2 linked regions of the Pontibacter liquoris genome follow. The protein of the gene in region 2 binds, or shares a complex with, the protein of the main gene of each other region. Links are inferred from orthologs where the notes say so. Each region holds a gene or a part of one and is shown on either strand. Other genes may lie near its edges. The genes, in order: LWL52_RS13980 and smc.

Region 1 (7,196 bases), on a different replicon or contig from region 2:
ACGACATCAACTATGATTATTTAGTTTTTCAAACAGAAATCCTGTCCATCCTTTCATCCTGTAAATCCTGATTCAGACAAAATAAAAGGTCTCACAAGTATAACACCTGTGAGACCTTTTATCTAAAATTTAAAATCTAACGTCTAAAACCTACGCTATACTTTCACCGGCACGCCCAGCAGTTGGCGAACGGTGTTTTCGATTGCGGTAGGATCGAAGCCGGCTTCTTTCTGAAGTTCCAGCTGGGAGCCGTGCTCGAAGATCGCATCCGGAATGCCCAAGCGTTTTACCTGTGCCGTGTAGCCGTTGTCGACCATAAACTCCAGCACTGCGCTTCCGAAACCGCCGGGCAGGCAGCCGTCTTCCACGGTAATCACCTTGTCATACTTGCTGAAAATATGGTGAAGCAGTTCCTCGTCCAGTGGCTTGGCAAAACGCATGTCGTAGTGGCCCGGTTTGATGCCCTCGTAACCAAGTTTCTGGCAAACATCTACGGCATAGTTGCCGATGTGGCCAAAGGTCAGGATAGCCACTTCTTCGCCTTCCTGCACCGTACGGCCCTTGCCCACTTCGATCAGTTCCAGCGGGGTGCGCCACTGCGGCATCACGCCTTCGCCACGTGGGTAGCGGATGGTAAACGGACCGGCGCCGTCCTGTGAGGCCGTATACATTAAATTGCGCAGTTCCTGCTCGTTCATCGGAGCCGATACCACCATGTTGGGCAGACAGCGCATAAAGGCAATATCGTACGCACCGTGATGGGTAGGGCCGTCGGCGCCGGCAAAACCGGCCCGGTCGAGGCAGAACACCACGTGCAGGTTCTGGAGGCACACGTCGTGCACCACCTGGTCATAGCCGCGCTGCATAAATGAGCTGTACACGTTGCAGAACGGCACCAGCCCCTGCGTAGCTAAACCAGCTGAAAACGTAACGGCGTGCTGCTCGGCAATGCCCACGTCAAAGGCACGGTCGGGCATGGCTTCCATCATGATATTAAGCGAGCAGCCCGACGGCATGGCCGGGGTAATACCCATGATCTTAGGGTTTTGCTCGGCCAGTTCTACCATCGTATGGCCAAACACATCCTGGTACTTGGGTGGCTGCGGCGTGTCAAAATGTTTTTTGTAGATCTCGCCCGTGATCTTGTCGAACGTGCCGGGCGCGTGCCATTTGGTTTGCTCTTTCTCGGCCAGGGCAAAGCCTTTGCCTTTGGTGGTAACGCAATGCAGAATTTTCGGACCCGGAATGTGTTTTAAGTCTTCCAGTACCGATACCAGATGGTTGATGTCGTGGCCGTCGATTGGGCCGAAATAGCGGAACTTCAACGACTCGAACAGGTTGCTTTGCTTGAGCAGGGTAGCTTTAACGCCGCTTTCCACTTTAGAGGCGATGTGCTGTGCATTGGGGCCGAACTTGCTGATTTTGCCCAGCACGTTCCAGATCTCGTCGCGCACTTTGTTATAGGTGCGGGAGGTTGTAATGTCGGTTAAATATTCTTTGAGTGCGCCTACATTCGGGTCAATGCTCATGCAGTTGTCGTTGAGCACCACCAGCAGATCGGCGTTGGCTACGCCGGCGTGGTTCAGGGCTTCAAACGCCATGCCGCCCGTCATGGCACCATCGCCGATCACGGCAATGTGGTGGCGGTTAAACTCGTGCTTATACTTGGAGGCGACCGCCATGCCCAGGGCTGCCGAAATAGACGTGCTGGAGTGGCCTACGCCAAAGGTATCGTATTCGCTTTCTTTGCGTTTTGGAAAGCCGGAGATGCCGCCATACTTGCGGTTAGTATGGAAAATATCGCGGCGACCCGTTAAGATCTTATGCCCGTAGGCCTGGTGCCCCACATCCCACACCAGCTGGTCGTAGGGTGTGTTATAGACATAATGCAGCGCCGTAGTGAGCTCCACCACCCCCAGGCTGGCCCCAAAATGACCGCCATGGATGGAAACAACATCAATGATATACTGCCGTAGTTCCTGGCTCACCTGCAGCAGCTCTTCGGGCTTTAATTTCCGAAGGTCGGCAGGTGATTGAATAGAGGCGAGCAGCTCTCCGGGTTTAATGATCATAGAATTGTCTTTATAGACCTCTAACAAAATAAATCAGCTTTAGTTTACGATCTCCGGCAAAGCAGAAATCATACCCTTTCAACCAATTTGTAAAGGTAATAAAATAAAAAAAACTAGCAGCCCTTTTAGCGCCTTTCCCAACTTACGCAGCCGGTTAATTCAAGTTCTGAAATATAGTATAAACTATATTATTGCCTTTGCGAACCGTTCGGGCCTGCCTCTCAAATGCACAGCCTCCGGACCGGGGTGTGCAAAGTTATACTTGCGCGATGTAAAAGTTGTTCTGAAGGAGGCCGTCCATCGGTGAGGGGCAAGGCTTTAGGCAGCCATAGGCGCATTCTGGCGAAAAAGATTAATTTTGTGGACGGCGCAGCGTTAGGTGTGTAACGGAAGCAGGAGGAAAGAATAGCAACAGGCCAGTAAATCCTCAGGCAGCGATTTATACCTGGCTTATACTTCTGCTGATGCTGCCCGGCATTTTAATGGTATTTGCTTATTAAGACGTATAAAGGTGAGTTTCGAGATTAAATTACCGTTGTTTGAGGGGCCCTTTGACTTGCTGCTCTTCTTTATCGAGCGTGATGAGCTGGACATCCACGATATTCCGATCTTTCAGATCACCAACGAGTTTATCGGCTATATCCGGCAGCTGGAGCAGCTCAACATCGAAGTAGCCAGCGACTTTATCCTTACGGCCGCCACGCTGATGCGCATCAAAGCGAAAATGCTGCTGCCGCGCGCCGATAAAGACGAACAAGGCAACGAGATTGACCCCCGTCAGGAACTGGTGCAGCACCTGCTGGAGTATAAAAAGTATAAAAGCGTTATTCCGGACCTGGCCCAGATGGAGGAGCAGCGCATGGCCCAGGAAAACCGCGGCAACATACACCCTGAGCTGCAGCAGATTGCCAATGCCAACCACTTTGAGTACGAGCTGCAGGACCTGAACCTGTACAAGCTCATGCGGGTGTTCGAAAAAGTGATGGTGCGCTACGAGGAAGAGCAGAACCGGCCCAAGCATACCGTTATTACCTACCCTTATACCCTGGAAGAGCAGCGGGACATTATTCTGCACATGGTGCAGCAGCGCCGCCAGCTCGCTTTCTCACAGCTCATTGCCGAGTTCCCGGACAAAATAGGCATGATCTTCAACTTCCTGGCTATTCTCGACATGCTGCAGCTCAACATAATTGGCGTGGAAGTAGGCGAGGGCTTCAACGATTTTATTATTACCAGGGCAGAAGGGCAGGCCACCCAGGTAACACAACTGTTTGTCGAATAGCCAGCACAATCGTTGGTTAAATGCCCGGTAAGCCTCGTATAGCACTTACCCGGCACAACCTAATTTGTTTTTTGCCCTGCGCCGCGCCGCAGGCAAAGAGCCGCACTACCTACATGGACCAGAACAAGAAGACCATATTAAAAAGCTTTAGCCCTGTTAAGATCCTGATACCAGTGTTGTTGGGACTTGCCGCTACGGCCTGGCTTTTTATCAAGGATGATAAGCTCAACGACCTGAAAGGCATTACCGAGGCGCACTGGGGCTGGCTGCTGGCCGCCATCGTGGTGCTCATCATCCGCGATGCCGGCTACATGTACCGCATCCGCCACCTCACCGACAAGTTTCTGACCTGGCGCAACAGCATCGATGTGATCATGCTCTGGGAATTTGCCTCGGCCGTTACCCCATCGGTGGTGGGCGGCACCACGGTGGCGACCATCATCCTTAACAAAGAAGGCATTCCGCTGGGCAAGTCGCTGGCTTACGTCATGTTCACGGCCGTGCTCGATAACATGTTCTTTATACTGGCCGCACCCATTGCCCTGCTGGCCACGCAAGGAGAGGTGTTCCCTACCTTTGGCCTGGACCCTTCCTATATTTCGCAACTCAAAGCGGCCTTTTACATCAGCTACGGCCTGATAGCAGTGTATACCTTTATGATGATCTATGCGCTGTTTATCCGGCCCCGTGCTTTTAAATGGCTGTTGCTCAAAATAACGTCTATCCGTTTTCTGCGCAAGTGGCGGGTAAGCGCTTTCCAGCACGGCAATGAAATTATCTGGGCTTCCGAGCAGCTGAAAGGCAATACGGCCGGCTACTGGACCAAGGCGATCGTGTCTACTTTATTTGTCTGGTGCGCGCGTTATTTCTTACTAAACTGCCTTATTGCCGCTTTTGTAGACATCAGCCTGAGCGAACACCTGCTCATCATTTCCCGCAACCTCATTTTCTGGATCGTGATGCTGATCGCTATTACGCCGGGCGGCGCAGGCATTGTGGAGATGGCTTTTCCGAGCTTCTTCGGCTTGTTTCTGGGTGCCTACAGCAGCATTGTGGTGGTGCTCTACCGCCTCATTACCTACTATCCGTACCTGGTGCTGGGCTCCATTTTCCTTCCAAAATGGATCGCCAAGGTATTCGGCAGGCAGCAGGAGACTGAAGTGCGGGTATAGGCTAGCGGCTACCCAAGCACTAATCATGTAGCACTACTAAGTATAAAATGAAAGCCATCATTATAGGAGGAGGTATTGGCGGTTTGTGTGCAGCTATTGCCCTGCAGCAGCAACAGATCACAACCACGGTTTACGAAGTGGCGCCGGAACTGAAACCCGTGGGTGCCGGCGTAGGCCTGGCAGCCAATGCCATACAGGGGCTGCAGCGCCTGGGCGTGGCCGAAGAGGTGGTGGCGCGAGGCAAGCAGCTCACCAGCCTGGTCATGTTTGATGCTGCTGGCAAGGTGATCAGCAACATGGATACCCAGCCCCTGAGTAGCAAGTATGGCATCAATAATTTCGTCATCCACCGGGCCGACCTGCACGCCGTGCTCCACCAGCACCTGCAACCCGGTACGCTGGTGCTGAACAAGCGCTGCCAACGTATAGATCAGCAAAACGGACAGGTGACCGTGACCTTTACAGACGGCACCCAGGCTACCGCCGACCTGCTGATCGCTGCCGACGGCATTAACTCGGTGGTGCGCCGGCAACTGGTGCCACAAAGCAAGCCCCGTTATGCCGGCTATACCTGCTGGCGCGCTGTGATTCAAAATCCGGGAGTAGCGCTCAACGAGATGATATCGGCCGAAACCTGGGCGCCGCAGGGCCGCGTAGGCATGGCGCCGCTGCCAGGCAACCGCATTTACTGGTACGCCTGCATTAATGCGCCCGAAGCGAATGAACGGATGCGGCAACTCACGCCGGCGCAACTGGCGCAGCACTTTACCGGCGTACACCCGCCGGTGCCCACTGTGCTGGCTGCTGCCAGGCCTGAACAGCTCATCTGGGGCGATATTTACGATTTAAAACCGCTCCGAAAGTTTGCGTACGGGCGGGTGCTGCTGTTGGGCGACGCAGCCCACGCCACTACGCCCAACATGGGCCAGGGCGCCTGCCAGGCCATAGAAGATGCCGTGGTGCTGGGGCAATGCCTGGGGCAGGAAACACGTATAGACAAGGCGCTGGTAAGGTATGAGCGGCGGCGGCTGGCCCGCACCGCCAAGGTTATCCGGCTATCGAGGATGTTAGGGGCTGTATCACAGTGGCAGAACCCGTTGCTGGCCGGCGCCCGTGATGCGCTGTTCCGGCTGATGCCGCGGCAGGTAGAACAAAGCCAGATGGAATGGCTGTACGGGGTAGATTTTTAACCGGGTAGATTTTTAGTTAACTTGGGCTGTATGCAGCCACAATTTATACCTGCCGGCGCGCACGGGCACACAAGCCCTGGGCCGGGTGTCAGCCGCTAACGTACATCTCTATATTACAACCTATACCTTATGCGAAAGAACCTGCTGCTTCTACTGACTGTACTGACCCTGCTGAGCTGCTCAGACAGCAACAACAAGCTGCTGGACAACCTGCAAACGGCCGTTACCGATGGTGAGGTTGGTTCGAAAGGTTATAAGGAGGTGCAGCTGGCTGACCTGACAGATTTTGAATGGGACACGCTCTACTACTTTCAGGCGGGAGAAGATAAGCGCGTCATCAGCGATGCCATCGGCTTCCGGTGGGAAGGAGAACCAGTGCCGCAGCTAAGCCGCCGCCTTTTGTTTGTGCACCAGGGCAAAGTGGCCTCGTTTGTGGATTATAATTACCGCGAGTTCCCGCTGGTGGTGTATGGCTGCAACCAGGACCGCTGGGTATATCCCAAAAGCCGCACCCGCTTTGCCACTTTCAAATACTGCGCCCGCGGCGATACCGCCACCTATACCTTGATTCCGGTAAACTGTGTGGAGAACCTGCGGGAGCAGATCGGGCAGAAGTGCCCTGATGAGGCGGTGGCTGCAAAGTAAAAGGATGGCGCCTGCAAGTATAGCCGCGCTGTTGAGGGTGGCTGATTTCCTTTTCTGCTACAGCAAGCGCAAAGCCAAATGACCTTTATACTTCGTGCTTGGTATCCGGAGAAACCGGGCGGATAACGCGGCAGGGGTTGCCAGCTGCAAACACATCCGCGGGGATATCTTTGGTCACTACGCTGCCGGCACCGATAACACTGCGGTCGCCGATGGTTATGCCAGGGCAAATAACGGCACTGCCGCCCACCCATACATCCTCGCCGATCACAATTGGTTTTGCAAACTCCAGCCCTGATGCCCGCTCTTTGTAGTTCATGGGGTGCGTAGCGGTGTAGATCTGCACATTGGGACCGAAAAGCGTGCGGCTGCCAATACTAATCTGCATCACATCCAGCACTACGCAATTGAAGTTGAAGAATACTTTCTCGCCGGTAACGATATTGCTGCCATAGTCACAGTAAAAGGGCGGCTGTATCCAGAGGCCTTCGCCGGCTTGCGGGAGCAGCTTTTCCAGGATGCGGGCCCGTTCTTCATCCTGGTCTTCGCGGCTATCGTTCAGTGCTTTCAGCAGTAACCGGGTTCGGGTCCTTTCCTTCGACAGCTGCGGGTCGAGCGCATCATACAACTCGCCGGCAAGCATCTTTTCTTTCTCGGTTTTCATGTAAGTATAAGTCGTTTGAGTGCGCTTTAAGTGTGGTTAGCTGTAGACTTTTAACACGGCAGGTAATAATCTAACCTGATTAGTTTTCCATTCAAGAAGAGTAGTAGCCAAGAGTCGTCAGACGGTTCTTTTGATGTGGGGATACTGACAGCCACGGTTTTACCAATCCCA
Region 2 (8,326 bases):
TGTGAATCCTGTTAACCATCAGGCGCAGGTTACTTCTTTCCGGAGTATGCTGGAACGGACCGTGCTGCTTGCCATCAACAACAATGTGAAACTACGGATTCCTATGTGTGATATGTTGCTGGAGCCGCAGGAGCTGAAATACTACAGGCTGGTCAATTACCGGAAAGCAGATGAGATTTTTGATATCGGCTACCGCTATACCATGCAAATGGAACGGCATATTAAGCAGCTACTATATAAATAATCCTAAATTATAATTTTTGCTATAAAAATCTGTAATTTATAGAACATAACCTTTGCTGATTTACGTATAAGCTCAAAACCAATCCTGACTTATGCGTTCATTTTTATTCCTGCTCTTTTTTCTGCCCATCACCCTTTTGGCGCAGGAAAACAAAAGTTTCATCATGAATGCCAAGATAAAGCAGGGTTCCATCCTGATTGGGGGTACCCTGAATGCCACGGCTGATAAAATGACTGATGAGTTGAGCCTCCCCGGCCAGACGGTAGAGGGCACCAAGATACAGGCCATGCTGCAGGCTAAAAACGGCTATTTTCTGCTCCATGATTTCGCCGTTGGACTCAACATCACCATGAATCATGAAAGCCTGAAAATTACCTCCAATGCCGAGCAAAACAAACCTTTCCGGAAAACCATGCTGCTGGCAGGGCCCTTTACGCGCTATTACCTGGATAACGGGGTATTTGGTGAGCTCTCGCTTGAGATGGGCTTGCTAAACTTTTCGACAGGCGAGAAGAACAACCTGTACGCGGGTGCGCTGGGCGTAGGCTATGCTTACTTTTTTAATGAAAAGTTCTCGCTCGAGCCCCTCCTTTCCGTGCGTTATTTCAAACAGATCGAAAACGGAAAGTCTTACATCACTTATGGACCTATGCTGGGCTTTGGCGTACAGGCTTATTTGCTTCGCAAAAGAGCAAATGTTATCAAGCAGGCCTTGTAAATAGGGGTATGTAGGAATTTATACCTTATATTTAAGCTGCCATTGACCCTGCTGCTGAGGAGCGGTAACGGTGACAGGCGCTTATACCTACATAAACCATGTTTGCAAAATATCTATCCAAGCTCATCTTTAAAGTATCGGGCTGGACATTACACGGGGGGCTTACTCCCGAGAACAGACGCTGTGTGATGGTGGCTGCCCCACATACCAGTAACTGGGATTTTATCTATGCCCGCGCTGCCTTTTACCTGATGGATGCTCCGATTCGGTTCACAATCAAAAAGGAGTTCATGGGCTTCCCTTTCGGCGGCTTGCTCCGGCGCATGGGCGCACTGCCCATCGACCGTTCCAAAAACACGCGCATGGTAGATGCCATGATCAGGATTTTCGATGAGCGACCTGGCCAGGACATGTGCGTGATGGTAACCCCGGAAGGCACCCGAAAATACCAGCCCCGCTGGCGCCGTGGGTTTTATTATGTGGCCGAGGGGGCAGGCGTTCCGATCGTGTTGGGCTACCTGGATTATGCTAAAAAAGAAGCAGGTATCGGACCAACCATTTATCCTTCAGGTGATTTTGATGCTGACCTGGAGAAGATCCAAGCCTTTTACCGTACTAAGTCTGGGCGCTTTCCTGAAAACGGCGTTCGCTAGGTATAGACTCAAGTTTCTTTCACAATAAGCTATTCTTTTTATACTTAATATAAATCAATGGACATAGAAAAGCTGCGCGAATGCTGCTTGCAATTACCCGGCGTAAGCGAAGACATCAAGTGGGGCGCTGATCTTTGCTTTTCGGTAGCAGGCAAGATGTTTTGTGTCACTTCGCTGGAAGCACCCCATGCGGTATCGTTTAAAGTAAGAGAGGAAGAGTTTGACGAGCTTTCCAGCTCACCGCAAGTGATTCCGGCACCCTACATGGCGCGGAACAAATGGGTGCAGGTGCAGGAGTGGGGGCGGTTATCTATGCAGGAGTGGGAATCTTATGTTAAGCAGTCGTATGAATTGGTACGATCCAAACTCCCGAAAAAAATACAGCATCAACTGTTTTTGACAGAGCAAGATCGTTAGTGACATCAACTAATTACCTGATTCACTAGCCCAAGAATTAGCTTGTGTTGCCAGGTAAAACAAGATTAGAAGTGATAAACCTTTGCTTGATCTTTTTTTTACAAGTATACTCTAATCAGGGTAGTAAGCACAAGTTGACACATGCCCCAGGATAGTAGGTGATTCACCTTCATGGACGGATTAGGGTGGGTTTATACTTACAGAGCATTTGTAAATTGCTACCTGAGGTAAAAAATAGAAATAAGTATAAATGAAAAGAGCCGCAGCTAACGTTTTAGCTGCGGCTCTTTTTTATCGAAAGATTATACTAAGCGATCTGCCTTAAGTCTACAGGTATAACGCGGGAGATACCGGCTTCGATCATGGTGATGCCATACATTACATCGGTCGAGGCCATGGTGCGCTTGTTGTGCGTTACCACAATAAACTGCGAGTCCTGCGAGAATTTGCGGATAATGTTGTTGAACTTGTCGATATTGGCATCGTCGAGCGGGGCATCCACTTCGTCAAAAATACAGAATGGTGCCGGCTTGAGCAGGTAAATCGAGAATAGCAGCGAGATAGCTGTCAGCGTTTTCTCGCCTCCAGATAGCTGGTTGATCGTAAGCGGGCGCTTGCCTTTTGGCTGGGCCATGATCTCGATCTTGGATTCAAGCGGGTTGCTCGGGTCGGAGATCACAAGGTCGCAGTTATCCTCTTCGGTGAACAGGCTGCGGAACACAAGTATAAAGTTCTGCTTTATCTGGTTAAAGGCATCCATGAACTTCTCTTTGGCCACCGAGTCAATTTCGTTGATGGTGTCGATGAGGATGTTCTTGGCATTAACCAGGTCGTTGCGTTGCTCAGTAATAAAGGTGTTCCGCTCCTCGATCTCGGTATAGGCTTCGGCCGCCATGGCGTTTACCGGTCCCATTTTATCGAGCGCACTTTTGGTTTCTGCTATGTGCTTGCTCAACTCATCATTCGAGAGGGGTATCAGCAGTTCGGCTTCCGGTGCCGGGCTGGCAAAGTCTTCGTCCGAAATATTGAATTCTGCTGCCAGGCGCTCTTTTATAGCCACCAGCTTGAGCTGCGTATCGTTTTTGGCCTGCTGCATGCGCATCAGCAACTCATCGGCATTCTGGCGTTTGCGTTGCAGCTCCCGGATCACTTTCTCTTTCTCGTCCAGCTCGCCGCGCAGGCTAAAGTATTGCTTCTCGATCTCCTCCAGTTCATAGCCATACTCGCGGCGGGCTTCCACCATTGTTTCCACCACGGCCTGATTTTCGAAAATAAAGCTATCTGCTCCGGCAATTTCCTCTTCCGATTTTACCAATTCCTGTTTAAAACCGGTGATGCGCTCCTGGTTTGTTTCTACCGTTTTCTGCTTGTAGCTGATCTCCTGCTGCAAACTGGCCAGGCGGTTCTTCAGGTGATGGAACGTAATGTTTTCCTGGTTATACCTGCCCGAAATCACCGCGATCTGTTCCTGCTGCTGATTGAGCTGGTTGGTGTAAACGGCCAGTTCTTCTTCCAGGCGCTGCAATTCCTGCTGGTCTGCCGCTGCCTGCGGCGACACTTCCTGCGTTTGTTCCCGCAGGGCGTAGAGGCGCTCCTGCAGCTCGTCCTGCTTCTGATCGAAGTTGCGCTGGTTTTGCTGGTGCTGCTCATGCTTGATGCGCACAGTGAGCAGGTCCTGCTGCAAACGGGCTACTTCTTTTTCGATCAGTTTGATGGGCTCTTTCTGCGACTCTCCTTTATAGTTAAGCAGGATCTGGTTTTGCGTGTTAATGCGGCTCTGCAGCAGGTCTACCTGTTTGGTGAGCGCGGCTACTTCCTCTTCCAGTTGCGCCAGGTTTTGCTTGCGGCCTAACCGGTTACCATCGAACAAGCCCACAGTACCGCCGGATAAGCTCAGCGGCTTTTTGATGGCCGAGCCATCTTTAAGAATAATCGTGCGGTAATCTTCAGAAGAGAAATCGTCTTCCGTATCCTCGCTGATGTATACGTTGTTGAGCATATACTTCAGCAGGCTGCCATACTTCTTATCTGCCGAAACCACCTCGTAGGCCGCTACCAGTTTGCCTTCGCTGAAAGTGGCCGTTGGCTCCAGCTCTTCCACTTCGGAGAGGATGATGAAGTTGGCGCGCCCTTTGTTTTCCTGCTTCAGCAGGCTGGTTGCTTCCAGCGCATCAGCTAGCGAATCTACCACAAAGAAGTTCATGTAGGGCTCGAGGTAACTCTCGATAAGCGGCTTATAATCAGGCTTGCTGGAGATGATATCAGAAAGGAGAGGAGCCCGCTTGGACCAGCCTTCTGCCTGGCACAAAAACTTGATCGCTTCCGGAAAACCTTCCATGTTCTCGACCAGCGAGCGGGTCAGGGTATACTGATTCTGGCGGGCGTCCAGCATCCGGTTCAGGTCTACCAGTTGCGTTTTAAGCGCTTCAATATCATGCTCTGTTTTTTCGATGCTCTCCAGCAGCGACTCTTCCCGGGCCTGCAATTGCACAAGCAAGGTGGTGCGCTCTTCCAGGTTAAGCTGCGCCTCCTGCAGTTGCTCCATAAATAAACGGGCATCTTCGTCGGCGGTGAGCTGCTGCTGCTGCATACGCTCCAGCTCCAGGTTTATACTTTGGATCTGCACCTGGCTGATCTCCAGTGATTTGTTGAGCTGGTATACTTCGTTCTGCTTTGCTTTCTGCTGCTGCGTCAGTTCCTGGAAGGCATCCTGCAGCGTCATCTTTTGCTCGTTTGCTTCCTGCACCTGCTCTTTCAGCTCGCCAACCTGTTCCTCGGCGTCTGCAAACTGCTCCTGCACGGTTTCCAGTTCCTCGCGTAGGTCAGCTATACTTTGCTGGGTATGGTCGAGGGTAGCCGTATCCTGGCTTATCTGCATGCGCAGCTGCTGCACGCGCTCTTTCAGAAACAGGCTGCGCTCGGAACGTAGCTTGATATCATTTTCCAGCTGGCGCAGTTTTGCCGTTTGCACCTGCATGGATTTCTGCATCTCGGCCAGTTGCTCCTGGGTCTGGTTCAGTTCCTGCTTCTGGTCTGCAATAGCTTCTTCCGCTTCGGTAACAGCCGCAATATAGTTTTCCTTTAACGTGCTTTCCTGCTGCACATCCTGTTCCAGGCGCTCCAGCGTTTGTTGAAACTGGGATACATTGCGCCGCGCATATTCCAGGCTGTGTTTCTTGTAATCTTCTTTCAACTGGAAATACCGGATGGCCTGCTTTGCCTGCCGTTCCAGCGTTTTCATGTTCTTGCCGATCTCGAAAAGCACATCTTCCACGCGTTCCAGGTCAGCGTCGGTTTCTTCCAGCTTTTTGAGGGTTTGCTTTTTGCGCACCTTGAACTTCGAAATGCCGGCGGCTTCCTCGAACAAAAGGCGGCGGGAGTTTTCCTTATCGTTCAGGATCTCATCCACCATTTTCAGCTCGATGATGGCGTAGCTGTCCGAGCCGATGCCCGTATCCAGGAAAAGCTCGTTGATGTCTTTGAGGCGGCAGGTGACGCCGTTGAGCATATACTCGCTGTCGCCGTTGCGGTAGTATTTGCGGGTTACCGTTACCTGCGAGTACTCGGTGGGCAGCACGCCACGGTTGTTGTCGAACGTGATCGACACCTCGGCCAGCTGCACCGGTTTACGGGTTTTGGAGCCGTTAAAGATCACGTTCTCCATTTTATCAGAGCGCAGGTTGCGGGTTTTCTGCTCGCCCAGCACCCAGCGGATGGCATCCACAATGTTAGACTTGCCACAGCCGTTTGGCCCTACAATCCCGGTTATGCCGTTATCAAAATTGATAACAACCTTGTCCCCGAAACTTTTAAATCCTTTGATTTCTAATCTTGATACTTGCATTCGCGTTAGCGGAAATCTATAAACCTAACTCAAAAATAAGGGTATTTTAGTTACCTGCATGAACCGAACGCCTGATTTCTGAGAAGTGGTGCAAAGAAATTTATACTTTGGCCCCTGTTATAGAATGGAATCCTTCAAATACAGCGCTATGGCGCAGTTTGTATCTTTCTGCTGCTGGCATTTTGCAGGGGCTGTTTTTGGAAGAGCAAAGTATAACCTCAGCGCCAGAGCTGCCCGGTGCGGGAAGAACCCGCTGCACAGTAAAAGGCGTTTAATGTGTGGTATATGGAGCGCCTAACTAAGCCGGACCCACCATTTGTATCGGGCTGCTTTATTGCTTATCTTGGAATAGAAAAATACGCTATGGAAGATTTCAAAATCATACTTTATATTTTACTCGGGGTTGCCTATCTGATCTTTACCAAGTGGCTGAAAGCGTTTAAAGGACCCGACGACGCCCATCTACCCGAGGACACCCGCTATACTTCCAAAGGCAAACCGCTGCAGCCTCCCAGGCCAGCTACTTCGCTGGAAGACATGTTGCGGGAGCTACAGCCAAAAGCGCAAAAGCCGCTGGCAAAAGGAGAGGTGCTGGTACAATCGGCCAAAGAAAAGGTGCGGCAGGAACTTACACCCAGGCCGCAGCCCGTAGTGATAAATTACGAGGAAATGCCTGTTAGAGAGTTATCGTGGGAGAAGCCGGCAGAGGCCCGGCAAGTGTTACGGCAGTCGCAGCAGCGCCGGCAGGTAGCTTTCAATGCTTACGATAAAGTCCAGGCCAAGCAGCAGCCCTACAAAGAGCTTTTGCGAAACCCGACCACAGCCAAAGATGCTTTTATACTATCGGAGATATTTAAGCGCAAGTATGAGTGAGCCGGAGCAGGTATAAATTACGGTAAACTGGGTAAAATCTTCTTATTGATAATGGGTGAGCACATAGGTTAACAGGTTGGCTCCCATTTGCAGGGCCTGCTGCCTTTTGGCTTCCGGATCGTTGTATACTTCCTGGTCTTCCCAGCCATTGCCCAGGTCCGTTTCATAGGTATAAAAGCACACCAGCCTGCCTTCGTGAATGATGCCAAAGCCCTGAGGCGGCTTGTTATCGTGCTCGTGTATTTTGGGCAGGCCGTGCGCAAACGTAAATTTCTGCTTGTAGATCGGGTGATCAAAAGGCAATTCTACAAACTCGTGTTCGGGGAAGACCTTCTTCATCTCCCGCCTGATAAATTTATCTAAGCCATAGTTATCGTCGATGTGCAGAAAGCCGCCGCTTAGCAGGTATTTGCGCAGGTTCTGCGCTTCTGCATCCGAAAAAACAACGTTCCCGTGCCCCGTCATATGCACGAACGGGTAGCTGAACAATTCCGGGCTTCCGACCTCCACCACCTCATCTTCGGGGGCGATGTTCATGTTCAGGTTCCGGTTACAAAATTGGATCAGGTTGGGCAACGAAGTTTTATTGGCATACCAGTCGCCGCCGCCGTTATACTTGAGCTTGGCAATTTTAAAGCCCGGGTTCTGGGCCAGCAATTCAGGCGCTGCCACAACGGCAAAGAGCAGAAACAGGAGGATGCTTTTTTTCATAATCCGGTGCTTTAAACGTTCGCCATACTTTATAACGGGGCCAGCACATCGTGCAGTACATGTAGCGTGTGGCAGGCCACCAAAGCGGCCGTTTCGGTACGCAGCCTGCTTTTGCCCAGCGTAACCGGCCGGATGCCGGCATTATAAGCTAGGGCGATCTCCTGCGGAGAGAAGTCTCCTTCGGGCCCGATGAGGATGCAGTGCGGCTGCCCGGGCTTATAAAATTCCTTTATACCTTTGGTGGCATCATCTTCTAAATGAGCGATGAATGTCTGCTCGGGCTGGCAGGTCTGCACAAAATGCTGAAAGGGCACCAACTCATGCAAGAGCGGGAGGTAGCCTTTCTGCGACTGCTTCATGGCGCTTACCGCTATCTTTTCCAGCCGGTCCAGGCGCAGTTGCCGGCGTTCCGAATGCTCACACAACAGAAAAGTGATCTCGTTTATACCTATCTCCACGGCTTTCTCCACAAACCACTCCATCCGGTCCAGGTTCTTGGTTGGCGCCACGGCAATATGAATTTCGTGTGGCAGCTTGTTATACTCCAGCTGTTTTTCAATGATCTGCAGGCTGCATTTTTTAGGGTGCGCATCCTGGATGATGGCGGTATAAAGCCCGCCAACGCCATCTACCAGCGACACCATGTCGCCCTGTTGCAGCCGCAGCACACGGGTGCAATGCTTCGATTCTTCCTCATTCAAGGTATAGGTATCGGTTTTCAGGTCGGGTGTATAGAAGATGTGCACGGGCAGTCGGGGCTTAAGGGCGTTAGGGGCAAGTGGCTATATAATATACGAAGGTATAGAATTTGCGCCTATGGAAAAGCCTTAAACAAAAAAAGCCTCCCCGCAGGTTGCGGAGAGGCT

The links.
Region 1: the proteins of smc (region 2) and LWL52_RS13980 are in contact, whole or in part, in a crystal structure (PDB 3ZGX), measured with the Bacillus subtilis proteins. The link is inferred for Pontibacter liquoris from one-to-one orthologs.

Annotation. Positions count from the first base shown.
Region 1 is NZ_JALEBG010000002.1:144,531-151,726, reverse strand. What follows is about bases 1,504-4,468. They hold LWL52_RS13980 (segregation and condensation protein A), read left to right. Parts: upstream 1,504-2,583; coding sequence 2,584-3,354; downstream 3,355-4,468. Other genes in these bases: LWL52_RS13975 (lysylphosphatidylglycerol synthase transmembrane domain-containing protein), read left to right, coding at 3,468-4,468; dxs (1-deoxy-D-xylulose-5-phosphate synthase), read right to left, coding at 1,504-2,072. Outside these bases: more of dxs, read right to left, coding at 156-1,503; more of LWL52_RS13975, read left to right, coding at 4,469-4,526; LWL52_RS13970 (FAD-dependent monooxygenase), read left to right, coding at 4,574-5,716; LWL52_RS13965 (hypothetical protein), read left to right, coding at 5,846-6,361; LWL52_RS13960 (sugar O-acetyltransferase), read right to left, coding at 6,447-7,025; LWL52_RS13955 (hypothetical protein), read right to left, coding at 7,076-7,196. UniProt on the Bacillus subtilis protein: Participates in chromosomal partition during cell division. May act via the formation of a condensin-like complex containing Smc and ScpB that pull DNA away from mid-cell into both cell halves.
Region 2 is NZ_JALEBG010000001.1:2,185,526-2,193,851, reverse strand. Bases 2,140-6,234 are described here. They hold smc (chromosome segregation protein SMC), read right to left. Parts: upstream 5,877-6,234; coding sequence 2,340-5,876; downstream 2,140-2,339. In the rest of the region: LWL52_RS09065 (patatin-like phospholipase family protein), read left to right, coding at 1-244; LWL52_RS09060 (hypothetical protein), read left to right, coding at 336-962; LWL52_RS09055 (1-acyl-sn-glycerol-3-phosphate acyltransferase), read left to right, coding at 1,061-1,615; LWL52_RS09050 (MmcQ/YjbR family DNA-binding protein), read left to right, coding at 1,673-2,032; LWL52_RS09040 (hypothetical protein), read left to right, coding at 6,240-6,749; LWL52_RS09035 (DUF4159 domain-containing protein), read right to left, coding at 6,792-7,460; LWL52_RS09030 (16S rRNA (uracil(1498)-N(3))-methyltransferase), read right to left, coding at 7,490-8,206. UniProt on the Bacillus subtilis protein: Required for chromosome condensation and partitioning.